DNA from 2 places in the Pediococcus sp. AC40 genome. Region 1 is predicted to be linked to the other one. Evidence: a T-box and tRNA genes for the amino acid it is inferred to sense, from the RefSeq annotation. Region 1 holds a T-box; the other holds one or more tRNA genes.
The links. The T-box of region 1 lies ahead of tyrS (tyrosine--tRNA ligase). A T-box ahead of a tRNA ligase gene usually reads a tRNA of that ligase, here a tRNA-Tyr.
Positions count from the first base shown of each region.

Region 1 (8,842 bases):
CCTACTGGGCGCATACGGTTGTTGGATTGCGATTAAATCCCGGCGGCGTGCTGATCACGTAGATGGAGACGTAAACCGGTTTGCATTGATGGAAATGGAAACCATCATCGGGGACCTGTTGGTAATACTGATTTGTACTGTCATCTCCATTTGGCAAGTCTTTGTGGCCTTTCACTAGAACACTATAAAATGTATATAATGCTGAAGGTTTTCACCCTATACCGAAAAGTGCTAATACTTGCTGATTTTTTGTAAGCGGTTAAAATCGATAGTGGAGGTTGATAAAAATGACAAAAAAAGTATTAGTTTTAGGCGCACACGGGCAAATTGCTCAATTAGCAGAAAAGGAATTTATGGAAGAAACCGACGATGAGCTGAAGCTTTTCTTACGGAATGCTAAGCGACTCACTCCATCTAATCCTGACCGGGAAACGGTAATTGACGGGGATGCGGCTAACGTTGACCAATTGAAAGATGCTATGCAAGGAGTTGATGCGGTTTACGCTAACCTTGCAGGTAATAACATCGCCGATCAAGCAAAAGCGGTCGTTGAAGCGATGGACGCAACCGGCGTTAAGCGCCTCGTTTGGATTTCTACGTTAGGAATTTATGACGAAGTACCGGGCAAATTTGGCGAATGGAATAATTCTACGCTAGGTAGCTACCTCACGCGGTATCGGTCAGCAGCGGACGTTATCGAAGCTAGTGACCTAGATTATACGGTGGTTCGGCCAGCATGGTTAACTAACCACGATGAAATTGAATACGAATTTACTCAAAAGGGCGAAGACTTCAAGGGAACGGAAGTTTCACGAAAGAGTATCGCACACGTAGTAGTTGATTTAATTCAAAACAATACGGAAATTAAGCATTCCATCGGGGTCAATAAACCTAATACCGATGGTGACAAACCAAGCTGGTATTAGTAGTTTAAGTTTGTTAACCTGACCGATCTGAAGTACTTGAAATGAAGCGAGGAGAATAAGGATCGGATAGTTGGTGAATGTTAATGAAAATCGGCAATTATGCCTCAATTGGCATAGTTGCCGATTTTTGGTTAAGCAGCGAGTAGCTATTGGGATTCTTAAACAAAGGCCAACCTCCCTAAACGTTGTTCAACAATTTTTCCAAGAGCTGATTTTATTAATTAAAGGCTATCCAAACGGCCTCCTTAGATGGCCAGCTGGATTTGGTTAGTTGGTAAGTTTCGCGGAATTCTTGCCTCGGATGAACGTTATTCTGTATAATTCATACTATAGTTACGACAAGTTTTAATGAAAAATATAAAGGTGGTATTAGCCCATGAATATTGATTGGAAAGCAGAAGTTGAGCAACGTAAAGATCAAATGTTAGAACGTCTAATGGAATTGTTGAAAATTGACAGTTCCCGCGATGTAGAACATGCCGAAAAGGATGCCCCGCTTGGTCCGGGACCTAAGGCAGCCCTTTTGAAGATGTTAGAATTCGCCGAAGCAGACGGATTTACAACCAAAAACGTTGAAAATGTGGCAGGTCACGTCGAATATGGCGATGGCAAAGAAATTTTAGGTATTTTAGGACACCTTGACGAAGTTCCCGCTGGTGAAGGTTGGGATACCGACCCATTTGCGCCAGTGGTCAAAGATGGCCGAATTTATGCTCGGGGAGTTAGCGATGATAAAGGTCCCGTTTTGGCTGCTTACCTAGGGTTACAAATCATTAAGGACCTTAAGTTGCCAGTTTCTAAGAAGGTGCGTTTGATTTTAGGAACTGACGAAGAGTCCGACTGGTACGGAATGGACCGTTATTTGGCAACTGAGCAAACACCCGACTTCGGTTTTTCGCCAGATGCTGAATTCCCAATTATTAACGGGGAAAAGGGGATTGCTTCTTTCGAAGTTGAAGTGCCCGCACAATCAGCAACTGGGGATTTTGAATTACAATCTTTCAAGGGCGGAATCAAGGACAACATGATTCCTCGCGAAGCTAAGGCGGTTGTCTTAGCAAAAGCAGACGTGGACGAAGCTGCTTGGCAAGCTGAATACCAAGAATACCTAAGTGAAAACGGCCTTACCGGGGCAATGAACGTTGCCGGACAGCAAATCACCTTTGACTTAGTAGGTAAGTCCGCACACGCCTTGGAACCCAAGGCAGGCTTGAACGCGGCCACTTTCTTAGCCGACTTCTTGAACCGTAAAGTGGCTAACGATTACCTTAAATTAATTGCAGAAAAAATGCACCTAGATTCACGGGGACACCAATTGAAGATTAATACCGTGGACCCGCAAATGGGCGATTTGACGGTTTCACCAGACTTGTTTGACTACCAAGCAGGACAAGCTGGTACGGTAATTATCAATATTCGTTACCCACAATCCATCTCTACGGATGAAATCATTAAGAGCGCGACGGCAGCGTTGGCTGATTTCGAGGCTAAAGTTGCTTTACATGGTCACGCACAAGAACCACATTACGTTCCTGCTGACGATCCGTTGGTAAAGACTTTGCTTCAAATTTACACGGAACACACCGGAGAAGCAGGACAAGAAATGGTAATCGGCGGGGGAACCTATGGCCGGATTTTAGAACGCGGAGTTGCCTTTGGAGCGCAGTTCCCTGGCCGGGAAAACGTTATGCACCAAGCTAACGAATACATGGCAATTGAAGACATTGTCAACGCAGCTGCAATCTACGCTCACGCAATTTATGAATTAGCTAAATAAGGTTGACACTAGTTTGAATTATCCGTAAAATTAACAGCGATATTGAAGCAATGAAGTAGCCTAGTAGCGGGATGGGTTCAGCAATTAGAAATCTGGTGGGAGCTGCAAACCAGACTGACTCATTCGGTGAATTACACTATGGAGCTTTCTGCTTAAAAGAACGGATCATCTCGTTATCGATGTTGAGCGGAGTGTAATAACTCAATTCAAGGTGGTAACGCGGAATTTTTCGTCCCTGATCAGTTGATTGGGGGCGTTTTTTATTCCATTGATGATTAATAACAGAATGGAGGGTACTAACTGATGAACATTATTGACGAATTAGATTGGCGGGGCGCAATCAACCAGCAAACCGACGAAGAAGGTCTTAAGAAATTAACCGAAGAAAAATCAATCGGTTTATATGCGGGAATTGACCCAACTGGGGACAGTATGCACATTGGGCACTTGATCCCGTTCATGGTTTTGAAACGATTCCAACAAGCCGGACACAAACCGGTAATCTTAATCGGTGGCGGAACGGGTTCAATTGGGGATCCGTCAGGTAAAAAATCCGAACGGGTTCTCCAATCCATGGAACAAGTTCACCACAATGAAGAAGCCTTGAAGAAACAATTGGTTAAATTCTTTGGGACAGATAATTTCCGAATTGTGAACAATTACGACTGGCTTTCAAAAATGTCCTTGCTGGATTTCTTGCGCGACTACGGAAAATTATTCAACGTTAATACAATGTTAGCTAAGGATATCGTAGCTAGTCGCCTAGAAGTCGGAATTTCCTTTACCGAATTCACGTACCAAATTTTGCAATCGGTCGATTTCTTGCATTTATACAAACACGAAGACGTGCAATTGCAAATTGGTGGTGGTGACCAATGGGGAAATATCACAGCTGGTACTGATTTAATCCACCGGATGGAAGGCCAGGACGCCAAGGTTTATGGTTTGACAATTCCGCTATTGCTAAAGGCGGATGGAACGAAATTTGGTAAATCAGAAGGCGGCAACGTTTGGCTTGATCCTGAAAAGACGACCCCTTACGAATTCTACCAATTCTGGTTAAACCAAGACGACCGTGACGTGGTGAAGTTCTTGAAGTACTTTACTTTCCTTAGCCACGAAGAAATTGAACGGTTAGCAGAAACGGTTAAAACAGCTCCTGAAAAACGCGAAGCACAACGGCGTTTGGCAGAAGAAGTTACGGAATTCGTCCACGGCAAGGCTGCGGTAGAGGAAGCACAACATATTTCAGCAGCCCTTTTCTCTGGGGATGTGAAGGACCTCACCGCAAGCGAAATCGAACAAGGTTTCAAGAACATGCCAAGTGTGGAAGTCGAAAACAAGAAGGAAAACATTGTTTTGTGGTTGGTCGACACCACGAAAATTGAACCATCTCGGCGTCAAGCCCGGGAAGACATTAAGAACGGTGCCATCCGAATTAATGGAGAAAAGATTACGGATGTGGACGCTGAAATTGATCCAACTAGTCATTTTGATGGCAAATTCGTGATCGTTCGGCGCGGTAAGAAGAAGTATTTCTTAGCACGGGTAAAATAATTAACGATAAAAAGGGTTCGCAACAAACCAAGTTAGGTTGTTGCGAACCTTTTTTTGTTAAGTATGACATTACTTGTGAACGTCTTTGATTTTAAAGGCTAAGAAGAGGGCGCAGATTTCTAATAGTAGAAAACAACTAAAAACGCCCAAGAAATTGTCGGTACCTAAAATGACGGTGGCAATTACCACGGCCGTTGAACCCAGGACCTGGCGAACGGTGGCAATGATGGACGAACCGTGCGGAATTAAATGGTCAGGCAACGAATTGGCGCCGAGCGTGGTGGCAGGCATCATTACAAAGGCGTTTCCGGCCTCCACCACCATCGTAGCCAAAATAGCAATTACCAGACTTTCTAAAAAGACGTTGAGGATCATTAACGACCAGCCCGCGATGAAGATGGCGATTCCGATGATCATAACGGGTTTAAAACCGATCCGGTCAGCTAATTTACCACTTTGCCGGTTGAGCCAGGATAAAAGGGCCGCGGCGGGAACTAGTGCGAGTCCCGACCAAAACGGCGAAAGGTGTAAAACTTGTTGGAAATAAAGTGGCATGACGATGGTGACGGTAATCAACGACATGTACGCAAACGCCGTTAGTAAAACCCCAAGGTCAAAATTTTTAATGCGCATAATTTCTAGGTGAAGCAGCGGGTTAGTTAAGTGGAACTGACGAATAACGAACCAGGCTAACATTCCTAACGAGATTGCTAAAATGATGGCGAGTGAAAGGTTCCAACCCTGTTGGTTAATCTCATTGATAAAATATAGCAAGCCGATAATTCCTAAAGAAAGCAGCACCGAAACAAAATCTAACTCGGAATGACTTTGCTGTACGGGGCTAACGATGGTTTTGAACGCTAGCAGGGTGACCAGGATTAATAGACAGTTAAAGAAGATGAAGATTGACTGCCAATTAAAGATTTGTAGAATTACTCCGGAAAGAATCGGTCCCACTGCAAGGGCCGAACCCATAACTAGGCCAACGGTTCCCATGGTGGCTCCCCGTCGTCCTTCAGGAGTGATCTGCAAAATTACCGACTGGTATGTGGGAAATAGTACCCCAACGGAGAAACCTTCCATTAAACGACCGACCATCATCATTGCGAAATTTGGCGCAAAAATAATGATGAAGGTTCCGATAATGAAAATTAGCAATAAGCTAATGTACATCCGTTTGAAATTAAGGTTATTTAGCATCCACGGTGAAAGAGGCATCACTACCGACATGATTAACATAAAGCCGGTAGTGAGCCAGGCGACCGTGCTAGCCGGTAAGTTAAAGTAATGCATGAAGGTGGGATAAGCGGTTGACAGGGATGATTGACTTATCGACATGGTAAACGTACCAAGCAGTAGCGTGGCGACGAACCAACGGTAAGCTTTTTTAGATAATGGAGTCATAAAATAAGTCGCTTCCTTTGCTTTTGTTTATAACAGTTCTAAAGTACAACACGAATGACGGACTGTAAAGGTGGATTACCAACGGTTAAGGAAGCATATTCGGGGGTTGGTGCAGCTTTATCCAACTTTTTGTACAAAAATTAAAATAAATGTCACAAAAGTGTTGACGGGTGGCGGAGATGAGTGTATAGTATATTTCTGTTGTCGCGAGGGACAACGTCATTGATTCTTCAAATTAATTGAAATTAATCCTTGACATAAATTGCTCCTCACGATATACTTAAAAAGTTGTGTTAAACGACATAAACGTTGATAACACAACGCTGATAGACCTTTGAAAACTGAACAAAATTTTGACAAACGATCGTGTGAGGACTCGCAAATCAAATTGATTTAGTGAGAACAAACATGCGAAGTCAATTCGCAAAAACAAACAATTAATGAGCTTGAAAAAGACTCATCATTTTAATATGAGAGTTTGATCTTGGCTCAGGATGAACGCTGGCGGCGTGCCTAATACATGCAAGTCGAACGAACTTCCGTTAATTGATTATGAGGTGCTTGCACTGAATGAGATTTTAACACGAAGTGAGTGGCGGACGGGTGAGTAACACGTGGGTAACCTGCCCAGAAGCAGGGGATAACACCTGGAAACAGATGCTAATACCGTATAACAGAGAAAACCGCCTGGTTTTCTTTTAAAAGATGGCTCTGCTATCACTTCTGGATGGACCCGCGGCGCATTAGCTAGTTGGTGAGGTAACGGCTCACCAAGGCGATGATGCGTAGCCGACCTGAGAGGGTAATCGGCCACATTGGGACTGAGACACGGCCCAGACTCCTACGGGAGGCAGCAGTAGGGAATCTTCCACAATGGACGCAAGTCTGATGGAGCAACGCCGCGTGAGTGAAGAAGGGTTTCGGCTCGTAAAGCTCTGTTGTTAAAGAAGAACGTGGGTGAGAGTAACTGTTCACCCAGTGACGGTATTTAACCAGAAAGCCACGGCTAACTACGTGCCAGCAGCCGCGGTAATACGTAGGTGGCAAGCGTTATCCGGATTTATTGGGCGTAAAGCGAGCGCAGGCGGTCTTTTAAGTCTAATGTGAAAGCCTTCGGCTCAACCGAAGAAGTGCATTGGAAACTGGGAGACTTGAGTGCAGAAGAGGACAGTGGAACTCCATGTGTAGCGGTGAAATGCGTAGATATATGGAAGAACACCAGTGGCGAAGGCGGCTGTCTGGTCTGTAACTGACGCTGAGGCTCGAAAGCATGGGTAGCGAACAGGATTAGATACCCTGGTAGTCCATGCCGTAAACGATGATTACTAAGTGTTGGAGGGTTTCCGCCCTTCAGTGCTGCAGCTAACGCATTAAGTAATCCGCCTGGGGAGTACGACCGCAAGGTTGAAACTCAAAAGAATTGACGGGGGCCCGCACAAGCGGTGGAGCATGTGGTTTAATTCGAAGCTACGCGAAGAACCTTACCAGGTCTTGACATCTTCTGCCAACCTAAGAGATTAGGCGTTCCCTTCGGGGACAGAATGACAGGTGGTGCATGGTTGTCGTCAGCTCGTGTCGTGAGATGTTGGGTTAAGTCCCGCAACGAGCGCAACCCTTATTACTAGTTGCCAGCATTTAGTTGGGCACTCTAGTGAGACTGCCGGTGACAAACCGGAGGAAGGTGGGGACGACGTCAAATCATCATGCCCCTTATGACCTGGGCTACACACGTGCTACAATGGATGGTACAACGAGTCGCGAAACCGCGAGGTTTAGCTAATCTCTTAAAACCATTCTCAGTTCGGACTGTAGGCTGCAACTCGCCTACACGAAGTCGGAATCGCTAGTAATCGCGGATCAGCATGCCGCGGTGAATACGTTCCCGGGCCTTGTACACACCGCCCGTCACACCATGAGAGTTTGTAACACCCAAAGCCGGTGGGGTAACCTTTTAGGAGCTAGCCGTCTAAGGTGGGACAGATGATTAGGGTGAAGTCGTAACAAGGTAGCCGTAGGAGAACCTGCGGCTGGATCACCTCCTTTCTAAGGAATAATACGGAACCGCACACGAGTCAAAGTTTTGTTTAGTTTTGAGAGGTCTACTCTCACTTTTGTTCTTTGAAAACTGAATAATATCTATAATTTTCTAATTTTAATTAATCATAATTAAACCGAGAGAAAACCGCGTAATTTTAAAGAGTTAAACAAGATTAGTTCAAAATAATCGCAATACTCAATTAATCGCTTTACCGTAGGTAAAGTTAGGTTAAGTTAGGAAGGGCGCATGGTGGATGCCTTGGTACTAGGAGCCGATGAAGGACGGGACTAACACCGATATGCCTCGGGGAGCTGTAAGTAAGCTTTGATCCGGGGATTTCCGAATGGGGCAACCCAATAGTTTTAATCGACTATTATCCGCATCTGAATTCATAGGATGTGTGAAGGTAAACGTGGGGAACTGAAACATCTCAGTACCCACAGGAACAGAAAGAAAATTCGATTCCCTGAGTAGCGGCGAGCGAAACGGGAACAGCCCAAACCAAGAAGCTTGCTTCTTGGGGTTGTAGGACTGAACATTTGAGTTACCAAAGAGCTTGATAGCTGAAGGGCCTGGGAAGGCCAGCCAGAGAGGGTGACAGCCCCGTAAGCTAAATCAAACTCCCTCAGTTCAGGATCCTGAGTACGGCGGAGCACGTGAAATTCCGTCGGAATCCGGGAGGACCATCTCCCAAGGCTAAATACTACCTAGTGACCGATAGTGAACCAGTACCGTGAGGGAAAGGTGAAAAGCACCCCGGAAGGGGAGTGAAATAGTTCTTGAAACCATGTGCCTACAAGAAGTCAGAGCCCGTTAATGGGTGATGGCGTGCCTTTTGTAGAATGAACCGGCGAGTTACGTTCGTATGCCAGGTTAAGTTGAAGAGACGGAGCCGAAGCGAAAGCGAGTCTGAAGAGGGCGAATTAGTATGCGGATGTAGACCCGAAACCAAGTGACCTACCCATGTCCAGGTTGAAGGTGCGGTAAAACGCACTGGAGGACCGAACTCGTGTACGTTGAAAAGTGCTGAGATGAGGTGTGGGTAGCGGTGAAATTCCAAACGAACTTGGAGATAGCTGGTTCTCTCCGAAATAGCTTTAGGGCTAGCCTCGGAATTAGGATCGTGGAGGTAGAGCCACT
Region 1 is NZ_CP127012.1:215,420-224,261, forward strand. It holds gene NL111_RS00975 (hypothetical protein) at 1-178, shown strand, start outside; gene NL111_RS00980 (SDR family oxidoreductase) at 288-926, shown strand; gene pepV (dipeptidase PepV) at 1,303-2,703, shown strand; T-box leader at 2,745-2,943, shown strand; gene tyrS (tyrosine--tRNA ligase) at 3,007-4,260, shown strand; gene NL111_RS01000 (MFS transporter) at 4,330-5,664, opposite strand; rRNA gene NL111_RS01005 (16S ribosomal RNA) at 6,131-7,707, shown strand; rRNA gene NL111_RS01010 (23S ribosomal RNA) at 7,929-8,842, shown strand, end outside.

Region 2 (8,842 bases), 600 kb from region 1:
ATCGTCGAAAGGGGAACAGCCCAGACCACCAGTTAAGGTCCCTAAATATATGTTAAGTGGAAAAGGATGTGGAGTTGCATAGACAACTAGGATGTTGGCTCAGAAGCAGCCACCATTTAAAGAGTGCGTAATAGCTCACTAGTCGAGTGATCCTGCGCCGAAAATGTACCGGGGCTTAAACATATTACCGAGACTGTGGATGCCACCATTAGGTGGCGTGATAGGAGAGCGTTCTAAGGGCGATGAAGGCAGACCGTGAGGACTGTTGGAGCGCTTAGAAGTGAGAATGCCGGTATGAGTAGCGAAAGATAGGTGAGAATCCTATCCACCGTATGACTAAGGTTTCCTGGGGAAGGCTCGTCCTCCCAGGGTTAGTCGGGACCTAAGCCGAGGCCGAGAGGCGTAGGCGATGGATAACAGGTTGAGATTCCTGTACTAGTTAAACTTGTTTGAACAATGGAGGGACGCAGGAGGCTAAGGAATGCACCCGATTGGAAGTGGGTGTCCAAGCCGTAAGTCTGAAGTCGAGTCAAATGCTTGATTTCTTAAGGACAAGCGGTGATGGGGAGTGAAATTTAAGTAACGAAGTTCCTGACGTCACGCTGCCGAGAAAAGCTTCTAGTTAGAGTTTAACTACCCGTACCGCAAACCGACACAGGTAGTCGAGGAGAGTATCCTAAGGTGAGCGAGAGAACTCTCGTTAAGGAACTCGGCAAAATGACCCCGTAACTTCGGGAGAAGGGGTGCTGATCGCAAGATCAGCCGCAGTGAAAAGGCCCAGGCGACTGTTTATCAAAAACACAGGTTTCTGCAAAATCGTAAGATGACGTATAGGGGCTGACGCCTGCCCGGTGCTGGAAGGTTAAGGGGATGAGTTAGCGTAAGCGAAGCTTTGAACTGAAGCCCCAGTAAACGGCGGCCGTAACTATAACGGTCCTAAGGTAGCGAAATTCCTTGTCGGGTAAGTTCCGACCCGCACGAAAGGCGTAACGATCTGGGCACTGTCTCAACGAGAGACTCGGTGAAATTATAATACCCGTGAAGATGCGGGTTACCCGCGACAGGACGGAAAGACCCCATGGAGCTTTACTGTAACTTGATATTGAGTGTTTGTACAGCTTGTACAGGATAGGTAGGAGCCGTAGAATCCGGAACGCTAGTTTCGGAGGAGGCGCAAGTGGGATACTACCCTCGTTGTATGAACCCTCTAACCCGCGCCACTAATCGTGGCGGGAGACAGTGTCTGGTGGGCAGTTTGACTGGGGCGGTCGCCTCCTAAAAGGTAACGGAGGCGCCCAAAGGTTCCCTCAGAATGGTTGGAAATCATTCGCAGAGTGTAAAGGCAGAAGGGAGCTTGACTGCGAGACAGACAGGTCGAGCAGGGACGAAAGTCGGGCTTAGTGATCCGGTGGTTCCGTATGGAAGGGCCATCGCTCAACGGATAAAAGCTACCCTGGGGATAACAGGCTTATCTCCCCCAAGAGTTCACATCGACGGGGAGGTTTGGCACCTCGATGTCGGCTCATCGCATCCTGGGGCTGTAGTCGGTCCCAAGGGTTGGGCTGTTCGCCCATTAAAGCGGTACGCGAGCTGGGTTCAGAACGTCGTGAGACAGTTCGGTCCCTATCCGTCGCGGGCGTAGGAAATTTGAGAGGAGCTGTCCTTAGTACGAGAGGACCGGGATGGACACACCGCTGGTGTACCAGTTGTTCCGCCAGGAGCATCGCTGGGTAGCTATGTGTGGATGAGATAAACGCTGAAAGCATCTAAGTGTGAAACTCGCCTCAAGATGAGATTTCCCATTGCCTTCGGGCAAGTAAGACCCCTGAGAGATGATCAGGTAGATAGGCTAGAAGTGGAAGTGTAGCGATACATGGAGCGGACTAGTACTAATCGGTCGAGGACTTAACCAAGTAGAACGTGGCAAGTAACTCGAAAGAAATGTAGATATTATTCAGTTTTGAGAGGACAAAAGTTTTCTCAAGTGATAACGTAAGTTAGCACAGAGTGTGGTGACGATAGTGAGAAGGATATACCTGTTCCCATGTCGAACACAGAAGTCAAGCTTCTTAACGCCAAGAGTAGTTGGGGGATCGCCCCCTGCGAGGGTAGGACGTTGCCATGCGATTATTCCGGCATAGCTCAGTTGGTAGAGCATCTGACTGTTAATCAGGGTGTCGACGGTTCGAGTCCGCCTGCCGGAGTTAGCTTTAAGGATGTTAACCGAGTTGTTAGCATCCTTTTATGCTATAAAGCCAAGCCAATGCCGGCTTAGCTCAGTTGGTAGAGCGGCGGTATCGTAAACCGTAGGTCAGGTGTTCGACTCACCTAGCCGGCATTATGGAATACGCCTTAATGTTAAAGTTAAGGCGTTTTTTTCATATATAGTCCCAAGTTTATAGCCTTAAGTATTATTTTGATTAGGCGAGAATTATGGAGGAAATAAAATTGAATACACAAGAAAAAGATACAGCTTTTCTTGGTCAACCGCGTGGTTTGATGACCCTGTTCTTCACAGAAATGTGGGAACGGTTCAGTTACTACGGGATGCGTGCAATATTAATTTATTACATGTATTACGCAGTTTCACAAGGTGGACTAGGTTTTAGCCAAGCTACTGCTGCTTCAGTTATGGCCATTTATGGGTCGTTAGTTTATTTAGCTAGTGTCGCTGGTGGTTTTATCAGTGATCGTATTTTAGGTAGTCGGAAGACCGTTTTCTATGGCGGGGTTTTAATCATGTTTGGGCACATTGCTCTTTCATTGCCATTCGGTAGCGCGGCATTACTTGTGTCAATTGCGCTAATCGTTATCGGTACAGGGATGTTGAAACCCAACGTTTCTGAAATGGTCGGTTCGCTTTACTCTGTAGAGGATACCAGGCGGGACGCAGGTTTTAGTATTTTCGTTTTTGGTATTAATTTGGGCGCGTTGCTGGCTCCGCTAATTGTTTCGTGGGTTGGTTTCCAAATCAGTTTCCACGCAGGCTTCTCGTTAGCTGCAATTGGAATGTTCTTCGGACTGGTGCAATATTATCTTGATGGTAAAAAATACTTAAATAAGGATAGCCTCTATCCTTCAGATCCAATTCAACCAGAAGAAGTTAAGAAGTTTAGCTTACGCGTACTTATCGGCGTGGTAGTGCTCGCCTTAATCTTGTTGGTAATGTTCATTGCCAACGTGCTTACAATCGATAACGTTGTTTTATTAATTAGTATTGTGGCTATTATTACGCCGGTGGTTTACTTCATTTTAATGTTCACTAGCAACAAGGTTTCTAAAGGTGAACGTTCCCGTTTGTGGGCTTATGTACCACTCTTTATCGCCGCAACCTTATTCTGGGCAATTGAAGAACAAGGTTCAGTTGTATTGGCATTGTTTGCTGCAGATCGTACCCAATTGCATTATGGATGGATTAACATCACGCCAGCTAACTTCCAATCGTTGAACCCATTGTTCATCATGTTATACACCCCGATCTTTGCTTGGCTATGGACTAAATTAGGTAAAAAACAACCTTCGTCACCGAAGAAGTTTACCTATGGGTTAGTATTTACCGGGATTTCATATCTCTTCATCGCGTTACCAGGCTTGATGTTTGGTACTGATGGAAAAGTTAACGCCCTTTGGCTAGTGGGTAGCTGGGCAATCGTTGAAATTGGGGAAATGTTGATTTCACCAATTGGATTATCCGTAACTACCAAATTAGCTCCCGCAGCGTTTGCTTCACAAATGATGAGTATGTGGTTCTTGGCAGATGCCGCTGGACAAGCGATTAACGCACAGCTGGTTAAGCTTTATCCTGGTCATGAAGTTAGCTACTTCATTTGGACCGGAATCATTACGATTATCTTTGCGGTTGCTTTATGGTTACTTTCACCATGGATCAGCAAGAAGATGCAAGGGATTCGTTAATAAAATTTGAATTTACAAGATGAACTAGGTTATGCTTAGTTCATCTTTTTTATTTAGGATAAGTCAAACGAGTAGGGGCGAATGTATTGAGAGTAGCAATGACTAGTGACAATCATTTGGACATTAATAAGGTTGATATTGAGCAAACGTTGGCAACGCAAGCACAATACCTTAAAGACAATCACGTGGGAATTTATTTGATTGCGGGAGACTTATTTAATAAGTTCAGCCGTAGTAAGGAATACGTGGAAAAATTACAGCGCCGCTTGCCACGGACCAAGGTGTTCTTTATTGCGGGAAATCATGATATGTTAAATGACATTGATTACGCTGGGTTAGAAAAGCTGCAACACCCGCAGTACCTGCACAACCAATTTTATGACGTTCCGGGAACCAAATGGCGCATCATTGGAAATAACGGCTGGTATGATTATAGTTTTGCGGATAACGTAGATAAAACTCCTGAGCAATTTTGGCGGTGGAAAAAAACTTTTTGGGTAGATACCGCGATTGAGCAGCCAATCTCCGACATTGAACGGATGGATCGCGTACTGCAACAAACGGAACGACAACTTCAAGCAGCCCAATCTAAGTCAGTACTTTTTATGACCCATTTTGCAGTGCGCCACGAATACATTCGCTACACTGATGACTACCGCTTTTGGAACATGGCGAACGGGATGATGGGGAGCCGCCGAATGGAAAAGTTATTAGCAAAATACCAGCCAAAAATTATTTTATCCGGACACCTACATTTTCACTATAAACCTCTTGCAACAGCTGGCGGGATATATTATAATAATTCAGTCGGATATCATAAGAGACGAATCAACGAGTGGAATTCGGATAATTTTATTACTGAATGGACTCAGCGATTACTTATAATTGATCTTGAATAAATTTAAAAAAGTTTCAAAAAAAGCTTGCAAAATTCTTCAAGATTAGTTATTATAATTAAGTCGGATAGATAAGACGACAACTTATATGGAAGGGTAGCGAAGTCTGGCTAAACGCGGCGGACTGTAAATCCGCTCCTTCGGGTTCGGTGGTTCGAATCCACTCCCTTCCACCATATTGGGCTATAGCCAAGTGGTAAGGCAACGGGTTTTGATCCCGTGATGCGCTGGTTCGAACCCAGCTAGCCCAATCAGTTAAACTCCATGTCGATGACGTGGAGTTTTTTTGTGCGTTCATTTATGGCTAAATTGTCTGTAAAAGTGGTTATCTAGTTGATAAGCATTCTTTAATTAGAAGACGAAGTAGTTATCGTAAATTTGATTTTTTTTGCGGATCTTAGAAAACGATTTCACAAAATACTCGTTAGTATTATAATGAAGATGGAGCAACTAGTCTTTTAATGTAGTAAGGAGGCAATTAAAATGCGTGCAGCGGTAGTTAGGAATCAAAGTGATGGGTACGTTGATATTGTAGAAAAGCAATTACGGCCGCTTAGGGACAATGAAGCCTTAGTTGACGTAGAATACTGTGGGGTATGCCATACGGACCTCCACGTGGCAAATGGTGGCTTTGGCGAACAACCTGGACGGGTGATTGGTCACGAAGGAATTGGCATTGTTCGCGAAATTGGTGCTGACGTGCACAGCTTAAAGGTGGGAGATCGGGTTTCCATCGCCTGGTTCTTTGAAGGCTGCGGGCATTGCGAATATTGTACTACTGGACGAGAGACTTTCTGTCGGGAAGCTAAAAATGCCGGATACACGGTTGACGGAGCGATGGCAGAACAGGCAATCGTCGTGGCGGATTACGCGGTGAAAGTGCCGGACAATCTGGATCCGGTGGCGGCAAGTTCAATTACTTGTGCCGGCGTAACTACTTATAAAGCAATCAAGGAATCTAAAATTCGTCCTGGAGAATGGTTGACGGTGTTTGGCGCTGGTGGATTAGGTAATCTGGCAATTCAGTACGCTAAGAATGTGTTTAACGCTAAATTAGCGGTGGTAGACATTAATGATGATAAATTGGCGCTGGCCCAAAAGCTGGGTGCGGATTTGGTAATCAATTCTAGCAAAGAAGATCCGGCGAAGATAATTCAGGAACGGTGCGGCGGAGCACAGGCGGCGGTGGTGACCGCGGTAGCTAAGGCAGCCTTTAACGCAGCGGCCGATTGTCTAAAAGCAGGCGGCGTTTTAGTTGCCGTAGCTCTACCCGTAGACACGATGGATTTATCAATTCCGCGAGTTGTATTAGACGGTATTCAAGTAATTGGTTCCTTAGTCGGCACCCGGAATGACTTGGCGGAAGCCTTCCAGTTTGCAGCGGATGGCCAAGTTAAACCTATTGTTCAAACTCGGCGTTTGGATGAAGTGAATGACATCATCGATGAAATGCGAGCTGGACAAATTGAAGGCCGGATGGTTGTGGACATGCATAAATAAGGATGACGGACACGTAACTTTAAATACGGGAGTGTCCCAAAATGCCTGATAGACATTAAGCAGTGGTAAGACCAGCTTTTAAGGACCCGTAAGGATGAAAAATCAAGGCTGATTGAAAAAGTCGGCTAGTTTTTGAGTATTAACTGAAATTCGACCATTATGCCTGAATTTGGCATAACGGTCGTTTTTAGGTTGTGCGGAGCATAATGGCTTTGAACTTTATAAAAACCGGCGCTCTAGAATGATTTTTTTCTCAGTTTCAGTCACGTTTTTAACGGCATCATGATACTTTGGCAAGGGCGTTGGATTTGCTCAAGAAGTATTAAACCTTCATAAAATATTACATAATTCCCGGGGATTTAATGATAAAATTAAAATAATTAACAGAAAAGCGAGGGAATACAAATGAAACTTGGATTTATTGGCGTTGGAAACATGGCCAAGGCAATTATTAGCGGATTAGTAAAGAAAGATGTCGTTGGTAAGGATATTTTGGTCCACAGCGCTCACCCACAAAACTACGAAACTTTTGCAAAACAACACGGACTAACCGCAGTATCAGATAATACGGCGGTAGCCCAACAGGCAGACGTAATTATTTTGGCAGTTAAGCCCACGGTGATTAAGCGGGTTGCTGAAGAAATTCAACCGGTACTAACTGAAGAAAAGTTAGTGGTTTCAATTGCTTCTGGCGTTAGTTTAGCGGACTTACAAGCGGTTTTAGGCACTGCTCAACCGATTTTGCGAGTAATGCCAAACGTAAACGTTGAAATTGCGCAAGGAATGACAGCGGTCAAAGCCACGGGCGACCTTAACGCAGCTCCGTACCAAGCGGGGGGTGAGTTATTTGCTCGGATCGGAAAAACCATGGAAGTTGCCGAAAATGACTTTCCGATTTTCGCGGCACTTGCGGGGAGCGCACCAGCATACGCTTACCTATTTATTGACGCGCTTTCCCGGGCGGGCGTTAAGTACGGATTGACTAAAGCTAACGCCACTAAGATTGCTGCGCAAATGGTACAAGGCAGTGCGCAAATGGTGCTCAATAGTGATGAAGTGCCTTACGCATTGATTGATAAAGTTTCTTCTCCAGGCGGGACGACCGTCGCAGGTTTATTAGCAATGGAAGAAGCTGGATTTAGCCCAGCCGTAGTTAAGGGAATCGACGCAACCGTGGCAAAAGAAAACGGTTAAGGTAATCTTGTTTTTTGGTCTATACCGATATATAATGAAGCTAGATTAACTTAGAGGAGGAAAATTCATGAGTACAGTTTTACGACATGCGACAATTTATACGGGCCTCGAAAAGATCGAAGACGGCTACATTCGGTTTGGTAAGACCATCGAAGCAGTTGGGCCAATGAGTGAATATAAGGCACAGGGTGACGACGAAGTTTATTACGCAGGGGGCAAGATTATTGTTCCAGGGTTCATTGACGTACATACCCACGGTGGTTACGGCTTTGATGCGATGGATGGCGATCCAGAACAAATCAACGAAATGGTAAACCAAGCGGTAGTCAACGAAGGAGTTACCAGCTTCTTTTGTACCACAATGACTCAATCTAACGAAAACATTGAAAAATCAATGCGCGGAGTGGCCAAGGCTGCGGAAGAAAATCCCGTTATCCAAGGGGTTCATTTGGAAGGTCCCTTCATTTCGGCGAAGTACAAGGGAGCTCAACCAGAAGAGTACATTAAGGACCCGGACGCAGCATTACTTGGCAAGTGGAACGAGCTTTCAGGCGGTCGGGTAAAATTAATTACGATCGCCCCTGAACACGCAGGCTCCGATGCATTTGAAGCATACTGCTTGGATCATGGAATTGTTCCTTCAGTAGGACATTCCAACGCTACCCGTGCACAATTGCTAAATAGCACGGTTACCCACGCAACTCACTTATACAATGCTCAACGTGAATTTAAGCATCGTGAACCAGGAGTTACCGGCCACGTAATGTTGGAAGACAACATCTATGCTGAATTAATTTGCGACGGTTTCCACATCGTTCCGGACATGCTCAAACTGGCTTATGAAGTTAAGGGACCAGAACGCATTGAATTGGTTACTGACTCAATGCGTGCCAAGGGAATTGCCGAAGGAGAAAGTGAACTTGGCGGACAAAAAGTTTACGTAAAGGACAAGCAAGCTCGTCTAGCTGACGGAACGCTAGCAGGTTCAGTGCTATCTTTTGATGATGCTTTCCGGAACGCCATGAAGTTCTTTGGTTGCGGAATTGCGGAAGCTGTCCAAATGAGTTCGGTAAACCAAGCTCGTGAATTTGGCTTAGATTCTAAAGGAGTCTTAGAAGTTGGCAAGGACGCTGATTTAAACGTCTTTGACGGCGACCTTAACAAGTTAGAAACTTACAGCTACGGCAAAAAGTTTGCTAAGGAAGATTAATAGTTAAAAACAAGTAGGAGTACAATCATGAATTCACCGGTATATATTCAGATTCATAATGAAATCAAAAAGGCAATTGAAGCAGGAAAATGGAAAGTTGGTGAGCGGATTCCCGCCGAACGGGAAC
Region 2 is NZ_CP127012.1:1,659,716-1,668,557, reverse strand. It holds rRNA gene NL111_RS08300 (23S ribosomal RNA) at 1-1,913, shown strand, start outside; rRNA gene rrf (5S ribosomal RNA) at 2,009-2,125, shown strand; tRNA gene NL111_RS08290 (tRNA-Asn) at 2,132-2,204, shown strand; tRNA gene NL111_RS08285 (tRNA-Thr) at 2,266-2,338, shown strand; gene NL111_RS08280 (peptide MFS transporter) at 2,449-3,915, shown strand; gene NL111_RS08275 (metallophosphoesterase) at 4,014-4,814, shown strand; tRNA gene NL111_RS08270 (tRNA-Tyr) at 4,902-4,987, shown strand; tRNA gene NL111_RS08265 (tRNA-Gln) at 4,991-5,062, shown strand; gene adhP (alcohol dehydrogenase AdhP) at 5,295-6,311, shown strand; gene proC (pyrroline-5-carboxylate reductase) at 6,717-7,505, shown strand; gene nagA (N-acetylglucosamine-6-phosphate deacetylase) at 7,573-8,715, shown strand; gene NL111_RS08245 (GntR family transcriptional regulator) at 8,743-8,842, shown strand, end outside.
Region 2: it encodes a tRNA-Tyr, which carries the amino acid that the T-box ahead of tyrS (tyrosine--tRNA ligase) is inferred to sense. The anticodon was not compared.